One region of the Actinoplanes lobatus genome, then DNA from elsewhere that is predicted to be linked to it. Evidence: riboswitches for the same ligand, from Rfam matches in the RefSeq annotation. Region 1 holds a riboswitch; each other region holds the start of a gene.
The links. Region 1 has a riboswitch for cobalamin ahead of cobN (cobaltochelatase subunit CobN). Riboswitches for the same ligand answer to the same signal wherever they lie in the genome.
Positions count from the first base shown of each region.

Region 2: linked by a shared signal. The riboswitch ahead of BJ964_RS34875 (CbtB domain-containing protein) and the one ahead of cobN (cobaltochelatase subunit CobN) in region 1 are both predicted to bind cobalamin.
Region 3: linked by a shared signal. The riboswitch ahead of BJ964_RS44085 (VWA domain-containing protein) and the one ahead of cobN (cobaltochelatase subunit CobN) in region 1 are both predicted to bind cobalamin.
Region 4: linked by a shared signal. The riboswitch ahead of BJ964_RS11535 (ABC transporter substrate-binding protein) and the one ahead of cobN (cobaltochelatase subunit CobN) in region 1 are both predicted to bind cobalamin.

Region 1 is NZ_JACHNC010000001.1:592,528-596,537, reverse strand. It holds gene BJ964_RS02585 (precorrin-8X methylmutase) at 1-434, opposite strand, end outside; gene BJ964_RS02580 (precorrin-3B synthase) at 434-2,083, opposite strand; cobalamin riboswitch at 2,188-2,315, shown strand; gene cobN (cobaltochelatase subunit CobN) at 2,349-4,010, shown strand, end outside.
Region 2 is NZ_JACHNC010000001.1:7,623,221-7,627,230, forward strand. It holds gene BJ964_RS34860 (GNAT family N-acetyltransferase) at 1-189, opposite strand, end outside; gene BJ964_RS34865 (histidine phosphatase family protein) at 186-731, opposite strand; gene BJ964_RS34870 (CbtA family protein) at 728-1,450, opposite strand; gene BJ964_RS34875 (CbtB domain-containing protein) at 1,441-1,635, opposite strand; adenosylcobalamin (AdoCbl) riboswitch at 1,643-1,793, opposite strand; gene BJ964_RS34880 (S8 family serine peptidase) at 1,872-3,041, shown strand; gene BJ964_RS34885 (suppressor of fused domain protein) at 3,038-3,529, shown strand; gene BJ964_RS34890 (TIGR03086 family metal-binding protein) at 3,596-4,010, shown strand, end outside.
Region 3 is NZ_JACHNC010000001.1:9,691,922-9,695,931, forward strand. It holds gene BJ964_RS44085 (VWA domain-containing protein) at 1-1,962, opposite strand, end outside; cobalamin riboswitch at 2,018-2,144, opposite strand; gene BJ964_RS44090 (gluconokinase) at 2,397-4,010, opposite strand, start outside.
Region 4 is NZ_JACHNC010000001.1:2,501,539-2,505,548, reverse strand. It holds gene BJ964_RS11545 (ABC transporter ATP-binding protein) at 1-84, opposite strand, end outside; gene BJ964_RS11540 (FecCD family ABC transporter permease) at 81-1,163, opposite strand; gene BJ964_RS11535 (ABC transporter substrate-binding protein) at 1,203-2,123, opposite strand; cobalamin riboswitch at 2,214-2,362, opposite strand; gene lepB (signal peptidase I) at 2,354-2,965, opposite strand; gene BJ964_RS11525 (PadR family transcriptional regulator) at 2,962-3,288, opposite strand; gene BJ964_RS11520 (DUF4229 domain-containing protein) at 3,353-3,664, opposite strand; gene BJ964_RS11515 (hypothetical protein) at 3,677-4,010, opposite strand, start outside.

The DNA of each region.
Region 1 (4,010 bases):
ATCTCCAGCAGCCGGAACAGCGCGGTCGGCGCATTGCCGACCGCCACCACAGCGCCGCCCAGCCGGTCACCCCACAGGTCGAGGGCGGCCGCGCTGCGGGTGTTGCCGATCGCCGCGGCCAGCCCCGGCACCGCCGGATCCCGCAGCGTGCAGATCACCTCGTTGGCCGCCGGCAGCCGCGACCGGGTCACCCCGGACGCCACCATCTCCGCGTCACAGAGGATCGGCGCGCCGTCGAGCAGCGCCTTCCGCGCCGCGGTGACCACACCCGGACTGAACCGGACATCCTTCACCAGATCCACCATCCCGCAGGCGTGGATCATCCGGACCACCACCCGCGACACGTCCTCCGGCAGCCCCGACAGGTCCGCCTCGGCCCGGATGGTGGCGAACGAGCGCCGGTAGATCTCCGCACCGTCGCGCACATACTCCATCAGGGCCTCCTAGCCACAGCCACGATCTCCCCCAACCCGGTCACGGCCGCGCCGACCTCGCTGATCCTCGGCGATCCCGCCCCCGCAGTCGATGGGCCGACCAGTCCGGATCCGTCACCCTCCGCGCCGGAGATCCCCGATGCGCCGACGAGTCCGGATCGGCCGCTCTCCGCGCCGGTCGTTTGCGATGGCCGGGCTGGGCCTGTTCGGCCGCTCTCCGCGCTGGTCGTTTGCGATGGCCGGGCTGGGCCTGTTCGGCCGCTCTCCGCGCTGGTCGTTTGCGATGGCCGGGCTGGGCCGGTTCGGTCACTCTCCGCGCTGGTCATCCCTGGCAGGTCGGCGGGGCCGGCTCGGTCACCGTCCGTGCGGGCGACCAGGTAGCCGTCGGTGGTGGCCTCGACGCGGACGTGCGGGCCGGACGGGCTGCCGCACGCGCGGGCGCAACCCACCCAGTGGACCGGCAGGCCGTCGACGAAACGGGCCGTGGCGGTGGCGTCGGCGCGGACGTCGGCCAGCGATTTCGCGCAACCTGGCCGCCCGGCGCAGGCGGTCACCCCGGACCATGGCGAATCCGCGGCCACCGCGAGCCCGGCCGCGGCCAGACGGTCCGCCCACTCCACCGCCGCCGACGGCGGCAGATCGGCCACGATCACCCCACGCCAGGGGGTCACCACCAGCTGATCGGCGCCTTCCAAAACCCTGAGGGGTACGCCGGTCAGGCGCCCCAACGGCACCAGCGCCCCCACCGCGGCCAGCCCGTCCGCCTGAGCCACCACACCGACCAGATCGGTGGCGCCGGTGGCCTCGACCGGAACCGCCGCCGGCACGGCGACGGGCGTCAACCCGAGGACGCCGGCCACCCGGGCCGACACACGCGCCGGGCCGTCGGTCAACTCCCGCAAACGCCACGCGGCCGGGCCGTCGCCCCGCTGCTCCTCCCGCTCGGCGAGGAACGCGTGCGCCGCCGCGATCAGCGCCGGCACCACCCGGCCGGCCTCCACCCGGAGCCCGGTGTCGTGCCCGGCGAAGCGGATCGCGAACAGCCCGCCACCGGTGTGCCCCCGCTCTTCCGGCCCCGCGACAGCCGTGTGGGTGGTGGGCGCCGGTGGTGTGGGGCTGGTCGTGGGCGGCTGGGTGGTGGGCGCCGGTGTGGGGTTGGTGGGGGCCGGCCGGGTGGTGGGCGCCGGTGCGGGGTTGGGGGCCGGGACGGCGGCGACGTCGGGGGACAGGGGGACGTGGCCGAGCGCGAACAGGAACTTGCCGGGGAGGCCGGCCAGGGCGGGATCGTCCACGATGGCGCGATCCAAGGCCGGTATCAGAGCGCGGATCGTCGATCCTGGGAGTGGCGGCGACGCGATGTTCCGGACATTGTCGTGGGTCTGTGAGGGCAGCAGCCCGGCGGCGCGCAAGCGGGTCGCCAAGGCCGGGGCGTCGGTGGCCGACAGGCCTCTGAGCTGGAGATTGGCCCGCGAGGTCAACTCCAGGGCGCCGTCGCCGAACTCCTCGGCCAGCGCGCGCAGCGCGCGCAGCCGGGCGCCGGTCAGCAGCCCGCCGGGCAGCCGGACCCGGGCCAGCAACCCGTCGGCGGCGGCGTGCAGCCGCAGCGCGCCGGGGCAGGCGTCGGTGTCGGAAGTCCGGACGGGAGACATGGCCCGGATACTACGGCCGACCCCCGACAGGAATTCACCGTCGCCTCTCGGTGGGTCGGCAGCGTCACAGCGGCCGTTCCGCCTTGACGCGGGACACCGGGGTTCGGAAAAGTTATGGCTCACGAGCGGCGACGCCGCGGAGGAAGCCGGTGTGACTCCGGCGCGGTCCCGCCACTGTCACCAGGGAGTTCGAGCCCTGGGAGCCAGGAACTCCGGTCGCCGTGACATCCGACTACCCGGGGCGCGGACCCCGAGGGGAGCGCGCGTGTTTCTGCTGCTGTCGACGTCCGACACCGACCTGCTCAGCGCCCGGGCCAGTGGTTCGGCCTGGCGCCCGGCCAACCCGGCCCGCACTTCGGTCACCGATCTGCCCGGCCTGCTCGACGGGGCCGACCTTGTCGTGGTGCGCATCCTGGGCGGCCGCCGGGCCTGGGAGGAGGGGCTGGACACGCTGCTCGCGGGCGACGTGCCGGTGGTGGTCCTGGGCGGCGAGCAGGCGCCGGACGCCGAGTTGATGAAGCTGTCCACGGTGCCCGCCGGGGTGGCCGCCGAGGCGCACACCTATCTGGCGCACGGCGGCGCGGACAATCTGGTCTCGCTGCACGACTTCCTCTCCGACACGGTGCTGCTGACCGGCAACGGGTTCGCGCCGGCCGTGGAGAGCCCACAGTGGGGTTTCCTGCCGCGCCCGGAGTCCACCGGCGAGGCGACCGTGGCGGTGCTCTATTACCGGGCGCATCACATGGCCGGCAACACGGCGTTCGTCGAGACGCTCTGCCGGGCGATCGAGGCCAAGGGCGCGCGGGCCATGCCGATCTTCACGGCCTCGTTGCGGACCGCCCCGCCGGAGCTGCTGGCCGAGCTGCGCAAGGCGGACGCGCTGGTGGTGACCGTGCTGGCGGCCGGCGGCACCCGCCCGGCGACCGCGAGCGCGGGCGGCGACGACGAGGCGTGGGATGTCGGCGTGCTCGCCGACCTGGACGTGCCGATCCTCCAGGGGCTGTGCCTGACGAGTTCGCGGGCCGCCTGGGAGGCCGCCGACGACGGGCTGACCCCGCTGGACGCGGCGACGCAGGTGGCGATCCCGGAGTTCGACGGCCGGATCATCACGGTGCCGTTCTCGTTCAAGGAGATCGACGAGGACGGGCTGTCGGTCTATGCGGCCGACGAGGAGCGGGCGTCGCGGGTGGCCGGGATCGCGGTGGCGCACGCCCGGCTGCGGCACGTCCCGCCGGCCGATCGCAGGATCGTGCTGATGCTGTCGGCCTACCCGACCAAGCATTCCCGGATCGGGAACGCGGTCGGTCTGGACACGCCGGCCTCGACGGTCGCCCTGCTGGCTGCTCTCGCCGACCGGGGTTACCGGATCGGTGACTTCGGGTCCTACGACGGCGACGGGCTCATCCACACGTTGATCGCGGCCGGCGGGCAGGACCCGGACTGGCTGACCGAGGAGCAGCTGTCCGGAAACCCGGTGCGAATTCCGGCATCTCGCTACCAGACCTGGTTCGGCCAGCTCCCCGAGGACTTCCGGGAGAGTGTCGAGCGGCACTGGGGTCAGGCCCCCGGTGAGCTGTATGTCGACGACGGCGACATCGTGCTGGCCGCGCTGCGCGACGAGAACATCGTGGTGATGGTCCAGCCTCCGCGCGGGTTCGGGGCCAACCCGGTCGCCATCTACCACGACCCCGACCTGCCGCCGAGCCACCACTACCTGGCCGCCTACCGGTGGGTGGCCGACGAGTTCGGCGCGCACGCGGTGGTGCACGTCGGCAAGCACGGCAACCTGGAGTGGCTGCCCGGCAAGAACGTGGGCATGTCCGCGTCGGACGGCACCGACGCGGCCCTCGGCGACCTGCCGCTGATCTACCCGTTCCTCGTCAACGACCCCGGCGAGGGTACGCAGGCGAAGCGCCGGGCACACGCC
Region 2 (4,010 bases), 7.0 Mb from region 1:
GGCGCAGCCGACGAGGTGGGGGCCGTCGTGGGCGGTCCAGAGGGTGATGTCGGGTGTGCGCAGCCCGCCCAGGTCGAGGGCGTGTTTGCTGTCGGGTGGGCTGGTGGCGCGCATGTCGTCGACGTGTTGTTGCAGGAGGGCGGCGATGTCGGGGGCGGTGAGGTCGTTGATGGTGATGTGCAGGGTCACGGGGTGGATTGTGGCAGGTGCAGGTGCCAGCCGTCGGGGTGGCGGGTGAGGCGGGCGACGGCGAGTGGGGCGATGTCGAGGCGGCGGATGGCGGTTGCCGGGAGGTCTAGGGCGGCGGCGAGTACCGCGCGGATGATCATGGGGTGGGCGACGGCGGTGAGGGTCGGCTCGGTTCGGGTGTGCAGCCAGGTGGTGGCGCGGGTGAGCAGCTGGGTGTGGGATTCGCCGCCGTGGGGTGCCGCTGCCGGGTCGGTGAGCCAGGTGTGCAGGTCGGCCGGGTCGATCTGGTCGAGGGTGTGGCCGGTCCAGGTGCCGTAGCCGGGGTCGGCGAGTGCCGGGTCGATGCCGGGGGTGGCGCCGAGCAGTGCGGCGGTTTCGCGGGCGGCGCGGGAGGGTGCGCTGGTCCAGGGGCCGCCGCCGCCGGGGATGTCAAGGGTGCCGGCGATGGTGCGGCCGGCTTCGTCGAGAGGGTCGTCGCCGCCGAACACGGCCCGGCGCAGGGCGCGGGTGTGTCCGGCGGCGATCAGCCGTAGCCCGGTCACGGAAAAGTGACGGGGGTTTCGGTGCGGTGGGCGAGGCGGGCGAGCAGGCCCGCGAAGCCGAGGCCGAGGGTGGTCCAGAGGATGGTCTGGGTGCCGAGTGAGGTGATCCGGAAGTCCCACAGCAGGGTTGCGGGGAAGTCGGCGGGGACCTCGTCGAAGGTGGGCAGGAGGGTGTAGGCGATGGTGACGACCACCAGGAGGGCGGCGGTGGCGGCGGTGGCGCGGGCCCAGGGGTGGGTTTGGGTGCGGGCCGCGAGGGCGGCGGCCCAGACGGCGGCGAGGCCGAGGGCGAGGGCGGCGAGGTAGGCGGCGGTGCGCTGGTCGATGGTGGCCGGGTCGCCGACGGCGGGTGGGTTGGGTGGGTATTTGAGGTAGGGCACCAGGACGATGCCGGTCCAGGCCGCTGCGGCGAGGCCGAGGGCGGCGGTGGTGTCGCCGGTGGTGTGCAGGCGGCGTCGCAGGACGGTGTAGGCGGTGGCGAGGATGCCGCCGAGTGCGATGCCGTAGAGGCCGGTGGCGAGGAACAGGCCGGGGCCGGACTGGACGTCGCGGGAGACGAGGGCGTCGCCGGCGGGTGTGCCGGCTTCTTCGATGGCGATGGCCGCGTTGATGTGCGGTTCACCGGCGAGGTAGGCGAACGTTCCGGCGAGCAGTCCGGCGATGAGGCCGGCGAGTAGTCCCCTCAGCAGCAGTTGCGGGTAGCTGGGGGTCAGTGGCACGGAACACCGAGCAGGTGGCGTCCGTCGTGCATGAGTTCGTGCAGGTACATGCCGGACTGGGAGAGGGCGCCCTGGTCGAAGGCGACGAGGTAGGCCAGCAGCAGCATGATGCCGGTGAAGCCGGCGGCGGTGGCCAGCAGTGTGGGGGAGACGGTGGGGGTGGTGAGCGCTTGTGCCTTGGGCATGGCGGATCAACCTCCTACGGGATGACGCGTCCCGATCGATGGGGCCTGCGGCGCGTGAGCGTCCTGACTCACCGGCCCCGTGGGGCTGGTTCACAGTGGCGCGACCGCACCGGACTTTCACCGGATTTCCCTCAGCGCACCGCAGATTGGATTTTCAACCTATCGGCCGGGGTGGGCCGGGCACAACCGTCGGGCGGTAGCATCCACGCCGGTCTACGGGGTCGGGGGTGTGTGTCGTGGTGGTGCGGTGGCCGGTGGCGGTGGTGGCCGGGCTGGTGGTGTCGGTGGCGGTGCCGGTTCCGCGGCAGGCGTGGGCGGCGCAGTGCCTGGGTCCGAAGCCGGTGGTGTCGGCGGTGCCGGCGGAGTTGAAGGCGTACGCGCCGGCGCGGTTGGCGGGGTTGGCGACCGGGGCCGGGGTGCGGGTGGCGGTGGTCGATTCCGGTGTCGATGCGCGGCATCCGCAGCTCAAGGGTCATGTGGTGGCGGGCCGGGATTTTCTGCGTAACGAGTTCGCGGGCCGCCGGGACTGTGTGGGGCACGGGACCGGGGTGGCCGGGATCATCGCGGCGGGCGCGGATGCCGGTAGTGGGGTGCAGGGTTTGGCGCCGGGGGTGACGATCGTGCCGGTGCGGGTCAGTGAGCAGCAGGACATCGACGAGACGACGGCGACGGCGTCGGGCGGGAGTTCGCAGACGTTCGCGCAGGGGATTCGGTGGGCGGTGGGGCCGGGTCACGCCCAGGTGATCAACATCTCGCTGGTGATGCCGCAGGAGAGCGAGGCGGTGGAGTCGGCGATCGCGGACGCGGTGGCGGCGGGGGTGATCGTGGTGGCGGCGGCCGGTAACGACGGCCCGGACGCGGGTGTGGTGTATCCGGCGGCGTATCCGGGGGTGATCGGTGTCGGGGCGGTCGGCGCGGACGGGTTGCGGGCGTCGTATTCGCAGGTCGGTGAGCATGTGGATCTGGTGGCGTTCGGGGATGTGACGGTGGCGTCGCCGGTGGCCGGTCATCAGGTGGTGCAGGGGACGAGTTTCGCGACGCCGTTCGTGACGGCGACGGTGGCGCTGTTGAAGCAGCGGTTTCCGCGGGAGAACGCGGCGCAGATAACCCGGCGGTTGTTGCGGTCGGTGGATCCGGCGCCGGGTGGTGCGCGCAGTGACGAGTACGGGTACGGGCTGTTGAATCCGTATCGGGCGCTGTCGGAGGAGGCGGGCCCGGTGGTGGCCGCGGCTCCTCGTGTGGTGGCGGCGCCGCGGCGGGTGGCGGATTCGTCGGAGTGGGTGCGGGCGGGCTGGTTCGCGGCCGGTGGTGCCGGGCTGGCGGTGCTGGCCGGTGTGGTGGCGGTGGTGGTGGGGCGGGGTCGGCGTCGCGGTTGGCGGGCCGGTCATGATCGAATGCCGGGATGATGTGGGACGCGGTCACCGAGGCGATGGGCGGGCTGTATCCGGATGAGCGGCCGTGGCATGTGACGTATCCGGATGAGGGTTACCGGTTGCGGGCGGCGTCGGCGTATCCGGCGGCCGGGCACTGGCATCTGGTCGGGTACGGGCTGGGTGAGCGCTGGGGTTTCGAGTTGACGTTGCGGGTGGCCCGCGGTGTCGAGGAGCAGCCGCCACAGTGGCCGTTCGTGTTGTTGGATCAGGTGGCGGCGTATGTGGCGTCGTTGGACGGTCCGGTGGAGGACGGCCAGTGGATCAACTGGGGTGCTCCGGTGACGGGGTTTCCGCACACGGACGGCCCGGACACCGGTTTGACGGTGTTGATCCTGACGGAGGACCCGCAGTTGGGTGGCGGCCGGTTCCTGCAACTGGTGGGGGTGACGGCGGCGGAGGCCGACGGGCGGGTGGAGGTTCCGGAGGATCCGCTGATGGTGACCGACCCGGCTCGGGCGTGACGCGTTCACCCGTCCGGGTGGTGTGGGTTGCTGGCTGTGGGCGGCCGGGGTTTCTAGTCTGGGTGGATGTCTACCGAGATCAGTGACCTGCTGGGCCGTGCCGTGCCCGCTGTTTCGGCCCTGGTGGCGGGGGTGCGTGACGAGCAGTTGGGGCATGCCACGCCGTGTGCCGAGTTCCAGGTTCGTGACCTGCTGAATCATCTGTTTCAGGTGGTCCACAACTTTCAGCTGGTGGCGGCGCGGTCGGAGGTCGACTGGAGTGTCACGCCGGACAGTCTGACCGGCGGGTGGCGCGAGGATTTCGCGGTCGAGGCCGCCGGGATGGTCGCGGCGTGGTCGGATCCGGTGGTGCTGGACGGGGTGTCGCCGGGGATGGGGCTGCCGCAGCGGACGCTCGGTTTGATGATGGTGGTGGACCTGGTGGTGCACGGCTGGGATCTGGCGCATGCCACGGGGCAGCCGTATGAGGTGGATCCGGCGT
Region 3 (4,010 bases), 9.1 Mb from region 1:
ATGGCTGGACGTCGGCGGCAGCACCACCTCGGCGTCCCGTCCCCGGAAAGTGATCATCCCGATCCGGTCCCGCCGCTGGTAGGCGTCCCGCAACAGCGACAGCACCGCCGTCTTGACCAGCGTCATCCGCTTCCGCGCGGCCATCGACCCGGACGCGTCCACCACGAAGAGCACCAGGTTCGCCTCGCGCCCCACATGCACCGACTCCCGCAGATCCCGCGGCGACACCCGGATCCCACCCCGCCGCTCCCAGGCCGCCCGCCCCTGAGCCACCTGACCCTGAGCCACCTGACCCTGAGCCACCTGACCCTGAGGCACCCGATCCTGGGACGCCACAAACCGATCCGGGGATAGGGCGGTTCGGTCGAGGGCGGCTCGGTCGAGGGCTGCCCGGAGAGTGGCGAAGAGGTGAGGGGCGCCGGAGAGCTTGCCCTGCGGGACGCGGCTGCCGACTACGCGGCCCCGGCGGGCGAAGGCCGGGGAGCGGCGGCCGGCGTGACCGCCCTCGCCACGGGCGGTGATCCGGAGTGTGCGGGTGCGGAACGCCTGGCCGGCGGCGGCTGTCGCGCCCGCCTTCTCCGGTTGCGGCGCCTCGTCGTTGCTGGACGGGGGCGTGCTCTCCTCCGTACCCCCGTGGGGTGATCCTGCTCCGGACGGCCCGCCGCCGTCTCGCGGGGTGTCGTTTCGCGGGCCTCCGCCGCCGGGGCCGCCGCCGTCCGGGTCCGGGTCGATGTCGGGGTCCGGCTCGTCGTCGGGGCCGCCGCCGTTCTGACCGTCCTGGCCGGCTCGTTCCCGGTCGGCTGCTTCGCGCTCGGCCCGTTCGCGGTCGGCCTGATCGCGCTCGGCACGTTCCTGTTCGGCGCGTTCCTGTTCGGCGCGTTCCTGTTCGGCTCGGTCCTGTTCGGCCTGGCGTTCGGCTTCGGCCAGGGCGTCGTCGAGCTTCTGTTCGTCGGTGCCGGGCGGGTCCAGCGGGTCGGTACGGCGGCGGTGCGGGAGAGCGAGGCGGGCCGCGTCCCGGACGTCGTCGGCGGTGACCCGGTCGCGGCCGTGCCAGGCGGCCAGGGCTACGGCGCAGCGGGCGACCACGATGTCGGCGCGCATGCCGTCCACGCCGTAGGCGAGGCAGACCCGGGCGATCCGGTCGAGTTCGGCGTCGGGCAGCGTCACCGCCGGAAGAGCGGCGCGGGCGGTGGCGATGCGCGCCGCGTAGTCGCGTTCGGCGTCGGCCCAGCGCGCCGCGAAACCGTCCGGGTCGGCCTCGTAGGCGAGGCGGCGGCGCACCACCTCGGCGCGCTGACGGGCGTCGCGGGGTGCGGCGACGTTGACGACCAGGCCGAACCGGTCGACCAGCTGGGGCCGGGGCTCGCCCTCCTCCGGGTTCATCGTGCCGACCAGCAGGAATCTCGCCGCGTGCTTGACCGACACCCCGTCCCGCTCGACGTGTGCCCGGCCCATCGCCGCCGCGTCCAGCAGAAGGTCCACCAGGTGGTCCGGCAGGAGGTTCACCTCGTCGACGTAGAGGACACCCCGGTGGGCGGCGGCGAGCAGGCCCGGGTCGTAGGCCTTCACCCCGTCGGTGAGCGCGCGCTGCAGGTCGAGCGTGCCGACCACCCGGTCCTCGGTGGCGCCGACCGGCAACTCGACGAGCGACGCGGGCCGGACCGTGGCCGCGGTCGTGGCGTCCGCCGGGGCGTCCGGACGTGCCGGGCCGGGGAGGGTGGGGTGCGGGCCGTCCGGGCAAGCCGGGTCCGGGGCGGCGGGATCGCAGGCGAAACGGCAGCCGGGCACCACGGTGACCGGTGGCAGCAGGCCGGCCACGGCGCGGACGACGGTGCTCTTGGCCGTGCCCTTCTCGCCGCGGACGAGGACCCCGCCGACGGCCGGTGACACCGAGGTGAGCAGCAGGGCCAGGCGCAGGTCGTCGAGACCCACCACGGCCGAGAACGGGTACGGAGTAGTCACCAGGATCCCTTCCGGCGGGTGTCCACGCCCGCTCGTCGGTCGACGCGAGCGGCCGGAGTCTCCTGACTCCCGGATCGACGTTTCCCGCTCGCCTTCCGGCGCAGGTGCCGTGGCGTGTGTGGTCAGCGGGTCGCTCCCCGGTCACAGTGGCGGGACCGTCCCGGAATCGCACCGGGTTCCTCCGCAACCGCTCGCCGGTCACTCTTCCCGACCGGCCGGGCACCCGTCAACGCGGGATCCGTCACCCGCCGAGCGCACCTTCTCCGAAGGCGGTCCGCACGGCCGGCGCCGCGTGTGCGCCAATCCGTCCGGCATCGACGGCCCGACCCCACGCCGCGTCCACCGTGCGCCCACGATCAGGCGGTCTCGAAGCGGCACCGCGACGGTGCCGTGACGGGGCGGGCCGCGGTCGAATCAGCCGCGGGCGGGGTCGGTCAGCGGCTCACCGCCTTCTCGGTGGCGGGGAGAGGCTCGGGGGCCAGGCGGTCGAGTTCGGCGACCACGTCGAGGACGGCCAGGGCGGAGCGTTCCACCAGGGGGCGCAGGCGGCGGTAGAGGGCGGCGTCCTCCGGGTCGGGGTGGGTGGCGTTCGCGGTGGGGACCAGGTCGGCGGCGCGGTCCAGGTCGGGGAGTTCGCCGAGGGCGTGCCGGGCCAGGAGGCAGGCGCCCAGGGCGGTGCCCTCGGGGACGTCGGCGACCGTCACCGGGAGGTCGAGGGCGGAGGCCAGGACGGACACCCACAGGCGGGAGGCCGCGGCGCCGCCGGTGGCGCGGATCTCGGTGACCGGGCAGCCCTCGGCGTCGAACGAGTCGCGGACCAGGGCGAGTTGCTGGCAGACGCCCTCCACGGCGGCGCGGACCAGGTGCGGGCGGGCGTGTTCGCGGCGCAGGCCCAGGTAGGCGCCGCGCATGCCGGGGCGCCACCAGGGGGCACGTTCGCCCAGGAGGTAGGGCAGGCAGAGCAGGCCCTCGCTGCCGGCCCGGATCTCGGCGGCCTCGGCCAGCAGGGCGGCGTCCAGGTCGTCGGCGCCCTCGCCCGCGACGCCGGGCGCACGGCCGGGACCGCCGGAGGTGCCGGGAACGCGGTCGTCATACGCGCCGGCGCCGCGGTCACCAGGGGCTCCGGGGGCGGGGGCCGCGAGGCTCTGGGCGGCCCAGCGTACGACCGAGCCGGCGTTGTTGACCGCTCCGCCGATCACCCAGCGGTCCTCGGTGAGGGCGTAGCAGAACAGGCGGCCGGCGGCGTCGGCGGTGGGGCGGTCCACGACGGTACGGAGGGCGCCGCTCGTGCCGAGGGAGACCGCTGCGACACCGGGCGGGGTGGCGCCGACGCCCAGGTTGGCGAGCGGGCCGTCGGCGGCGCCGATGATCAGGGGTACGTCCGGCGGCAGGCCGGCGGCGGACGCCACCTCGGGACGCAGCCGGAGGGCGTACGTGGTGGGGACGACCTCGGCGAGCTGCCCGGGGCGCACGCCGGCGATGGACAGGGCCTCGTCGTCCCACCGGCGGGCGTGGATGTCGTAGAGGCCGGTGCCGGAGGCGATCGACAGGTCCACCAGGAACGGGGCGTCGGCCAGCGCCGCGACGATCAGCTCCTTGACGCCGCCCCAGCGTGGGGTGCCGCGCAGCGTGTCCGGGTCCTCCTCGGCCCACCAGGCCAGCTTCGTGAGCGGCGACATCGGGTGGACCGGGGTGCCGGTGCGGGCCTGGAGCCGCTTCGCCGGACCGGCCGCGACGATCTTCTCGCACTGCCGGGCGGAGCGGCCGTCCGCCCACGTCACCACGGGGCCGAGGGGGCGGCCCGCGGCGTCCATCGGCAGCAGCGCGTGCAGGAAGGAGCTGAGGCTGATCGCGATCACCCGGTCGCCGCGGTCGCGGCACTCGGCGGCCACGTCGGTGAGCGCCTTCACGGCGGCGCCGGTGAGCTGCCGGGGGTCGAGTTCGGCCCGGCCCGGCCCGGGGACCGACAGCGGGTAGTGGACGCTGGTCAGCGCCCGCAGCTCACCGGCCGGGCCGGCGGCGACCCCCTTGGTCGCGGTGGTCCCGGT
Region 4 (4,010 bases), 1.9 Mb from region 1:
CTCGGCCACGTCCAGGTCCACACCGTCGACGATGAGGGTCCCGTCCAGCCGTACCGTGAGGCCCTCCACTTCAATAGCGCTCATGACGGCACCGCCCGGTTGGTCCGCAGCACCAGCACGAAGAAGGGCGCGCCGAGGAACGCCGTGACCACACCGATCGGGATCTCCGCGTCTCCGCCCGCGGTCCGGGCGACCAGGTCGGCGAGGACCAGGAAGGCCGCCCCGAACAGCAGCGACAGCGGCAGCAACGCCCGGTAGCTGGGCCCGGTCATCAGTCGCAGCGTGTGCGGCACGATGATCCCGACGAAGCCGATCAGCCCGGAGGCGCTGACCGCGGCGGCGGTGCCCAGCGAGGCCGCGATGATCAGCAGGTAGCGGGACCGCTGCGGGTGCAGGCCCAGGCTGGTCGCCTCGGCGTCGCCGACGGTCAGCACGTCCAGCTCGCGGCGCTGGGCCAGCACGATCGCGGCGGTCATCACCGTGTAGGGCAGGATCACCCGCACGTCGTGCCAGCCCGCGGTGGACAGCCGGCCGAGCGTCCAGGAGAACACCTCACGGACCGACTCGACGTTCCGTTGCAGCAGGTAGGTCTGCGCCGCGGACAGGAACGCCGACACCGCGACCCCGGCCAGGATCAGGGTGGCGGGCGACCGGTCCCGGCCCCCGGCCGCGCCGAGCAGCCAGGTGAGGGCCACCGCGCCGACCGCGCCCACGAACGCCGCCATCGGCGCCCCGATCGGCAGCTCGGTGACCTCGCCGGTGGCCCGCAGGACGATCACCGCGGTCACCCCGAGACCGGCGCCGGCCGCCACCCCGAGCAGGTGCGGATCGGCCAGCGGGTTGCGGAAGGCACCCTGGTAGGCGGCGCCGGCCAGGGCCAGCATCGAGCCGACCAGCGCGCCCAGCACCACGCGGGGCAGCCGGAGCTGGGTGAGGATCGCGATCTCACGGTCGGTCAGGCCGCTGTCCAGGCGTACCCCCGGAAGGAGATTGAGCATCTCCACCGCGACGCCGCCGGGCGGCAGCCGGACCGACCCGAAGGCCAGCGCCAGGACCATCGCTCCCAGCAGCGTGAGCACTCCGGCCGCCAGCCACACCGGGCGCAGCCCGGCAGGCCGGCGCCGGCTCATGGCGCCGCCTCCGCTTCGCTCCAGCGTCGCCATGAGTTCAAGACTGAGCCGATGATTCGCTCGCAAGCTCGCTCATTGGGGAACCTTGCTCACCGCGTCTCCGACGGCCTTGACCAGATCGACGGTACGGGGACCCCAGCGCGAGGCGATGTCGTCGTCGAGGGCGTAGATCTGGCCCTTGCCGACGGCGGCGATCGACGACCAGCCGGGCCGCGCCTTCACCGTCTCCGGGGACTGCTGGCAGCACTTCGTGTCGGCCAGGAAGATGGTGTCCGGGTTCGCCTGGACCAGCGACTCCTGGGCCAGCTGCGGGTAGCCGCCGAGCTTGCCGTCCGGGTCGGCGGCGTCGGCCACGTTGGTCATCCCGAAGAGGTTGAAGACCGAGCCGATGAAGGTCTTCGAGGTGGCCGAGTACAGGTCCGGGCCCAGCTCGTAGTAGTAGCTGAGCGGCTTGCTCCGGGCCGGCACCGACTTGACGATCGTGTCGATGTCCGCGGCCATCCGCTCGTTCAGCGCCTTCGCCTCGGCCGGGTGACCGGTGAGCGCGCCGAGTTCGGTGATCTCCCGGTAGGTGTCGTCGAGGGTGGCGGCGGCCGGTGACACGAACGCCGGGATCGACAGTTTGCCGAGCTGGGCCACGATGCCGTCGGAGTCGTTGGACAGCACCACGAGGTCCGGGTCCTTGGCCGCGATCGCCTCGGCGTTCGGCTTGAAACCGGACAGGTCGGTCTTCGGTGCGTCGGCCGGGTAGGTGGACTGGTCGTCGACCGCGGTGACCTGCGGCCCGGCGCCGATCGCGTAGAGCATCTCGGTGGCCGTCGGGCTCAGCGACACGATCTTCGCGGGCTGAGCGTTCAGGGTCACGGCGCCGACCGTGACCGGGTACGCCCCGGCGGCGGCGCTGGACGCGGTGGCGGGCTCGGGTTCGTTACTCGCACATCCGGTGAGGAACAGTGCGGTGGCCGCTATGGCAGCGGTGAGCAGGCGTTTCATCGGTCCTCCTGTCGGCCGGTCAGGTGGTGCTTCGCCGACAGGGGCCACGCTGGCCGCCGCCCGCGAGGCGCCCCTCCCCGGGAGCGCTGAATCGCGACCGACGCCCAGGCGACCTGGCTAGACCTCCGAAGAGGGATCACAGTTGCGGGACAGCTCCGGTTTCACACCGGCTTCGCTGCGGCGCGGTCCCTGAAACGCTAACCCACGGCCGTCCCGCAACCTCAACGGCATCACATGACGAGCCTTCCGGTCACATCGTCCGTGCTGATCAGGCCCCAGTGGCGGGAGTCCTGGGCCACCGGGCGACTGTCACCGAGCACGTAGACGGCGCCGTCCGGGACGGTGACCGGAGCGCACTCGGTGCCGACCACCTGGGACTCGAACGACAGGTACGGCTCGTCGAGCGCCGTGCCGCCGCGCAGCACCCGCCCGTCCCGGCACTCGATGCGGTCACCGGGCAGGCCGATGACCCGGAGCAGGGTCTCGTGTCCGGGCGCGTCCGGGATCGGGAGAGCGACGATGTCGCCGTGGTCGATGCCGGTCACCCGGTAGCCGATCCGGTCGACCAGGTGGCGGCTCGTGACGGCGAGGGTCGGATTCATGGCGTTGCTCGGCACGAACCAGATCGAGAAGGAGAACGACGTGGTCACGGCGAGCAGCACGGCGGCCAGCGCGACCCCGTAGGCGACCGGCCGCTCCCGTGCCGCCACCCACAGCCCGCCGGCGGTCCAGCGCAGCGCCGCCCAGGTCCCGGTGGTCTGATCGAACTCGGCCAGCACCGCTTCACCCCACGGCTTGCCCGTGACCGCGGTCCTCAGGATCAGGTACAGCACCCGCCTCATGCCGGCCTCACGATCGCCAGGCTCGTGCCCCGGCGGGCCGCGGCCTTGGCCGCCGCGTCGGCCAGCCGGACCCGGGCCAGCGCCACCCCGTCGCCGGTCAGCCGGTAGGTGTGCCGGGGCGGGCGGCCGGGCTGGTCGGAGGGCTCCCAGCCGGCCTCCAGCAGCGCCTGCTCGGTGAGGCGCATCAGGATCGGGTAGAGCGTCCCGGAGGCCAGGCCGGTCTCGCGGCTCAGGTCGTAACCGTAACGCCAGGTGGACGGGTCCTTCATCAGCGCCTCGAAGAGCCGCAGGGTCTGCGGCGAGGCATGCGGTGTCCTCGGCATGACCGAAACTCTACATAACTCGACTTACCTGAAGTCAAGAGGCCGGCATCAAACGGATGCCGGCTCAGGAGTTCTTGCGGTGCTCCACGACGTCGGCGGCGGCGACCCGGTCCCCCGCGGCGGCCGCCTCCTCGTCACCGGCGAGCGCCGAGCGAAGCCGGTCCCTCTCCGCGGTGCGGCGGGCCGCCATCTCGCCGAGCTGCTCGGCCATCTCGTCACGCCACCCGCGCAGCAGGATGAACGAGAGAGCGGCCGAGGCGACGAACGCCACCATGGCGCAGACCAGGACGTTCAACGGCGTCAGGAGGAACAGCACGGCGAAGGCGGCCACGAACAGTCCGAGGCGGCCGAGCGTGTACTTGACGGCGGGCTTCATGCGTTATCTCCCTCAGCCGGACCGGTGACTGAGCCACCGAAGGCCGTAGAACCAGACCAGGCAGTACACGACCGTACCGGTCAGGGCGCCGGAGCCGCCGCTGACCAAGGGCGGAGCGACCTCGGACACCAAACCGGCCACGGTCATCCCGACCGCGACACCGAAGCCGGCGGCCAGGCCACTCACCATGATCCGGTGGGCGCCGAAGCCCTCGGCCCGGAACTCCTCGACGAACAACCAGACGGGCAGGATCAGCGCGAGCCAGCCGTTCGACTCACCGAACTCACCGAGGCCGGTCAGCGCCATCACCGCCTCGAAAATCAACAGTACGGCGGCGCCGGCGGCC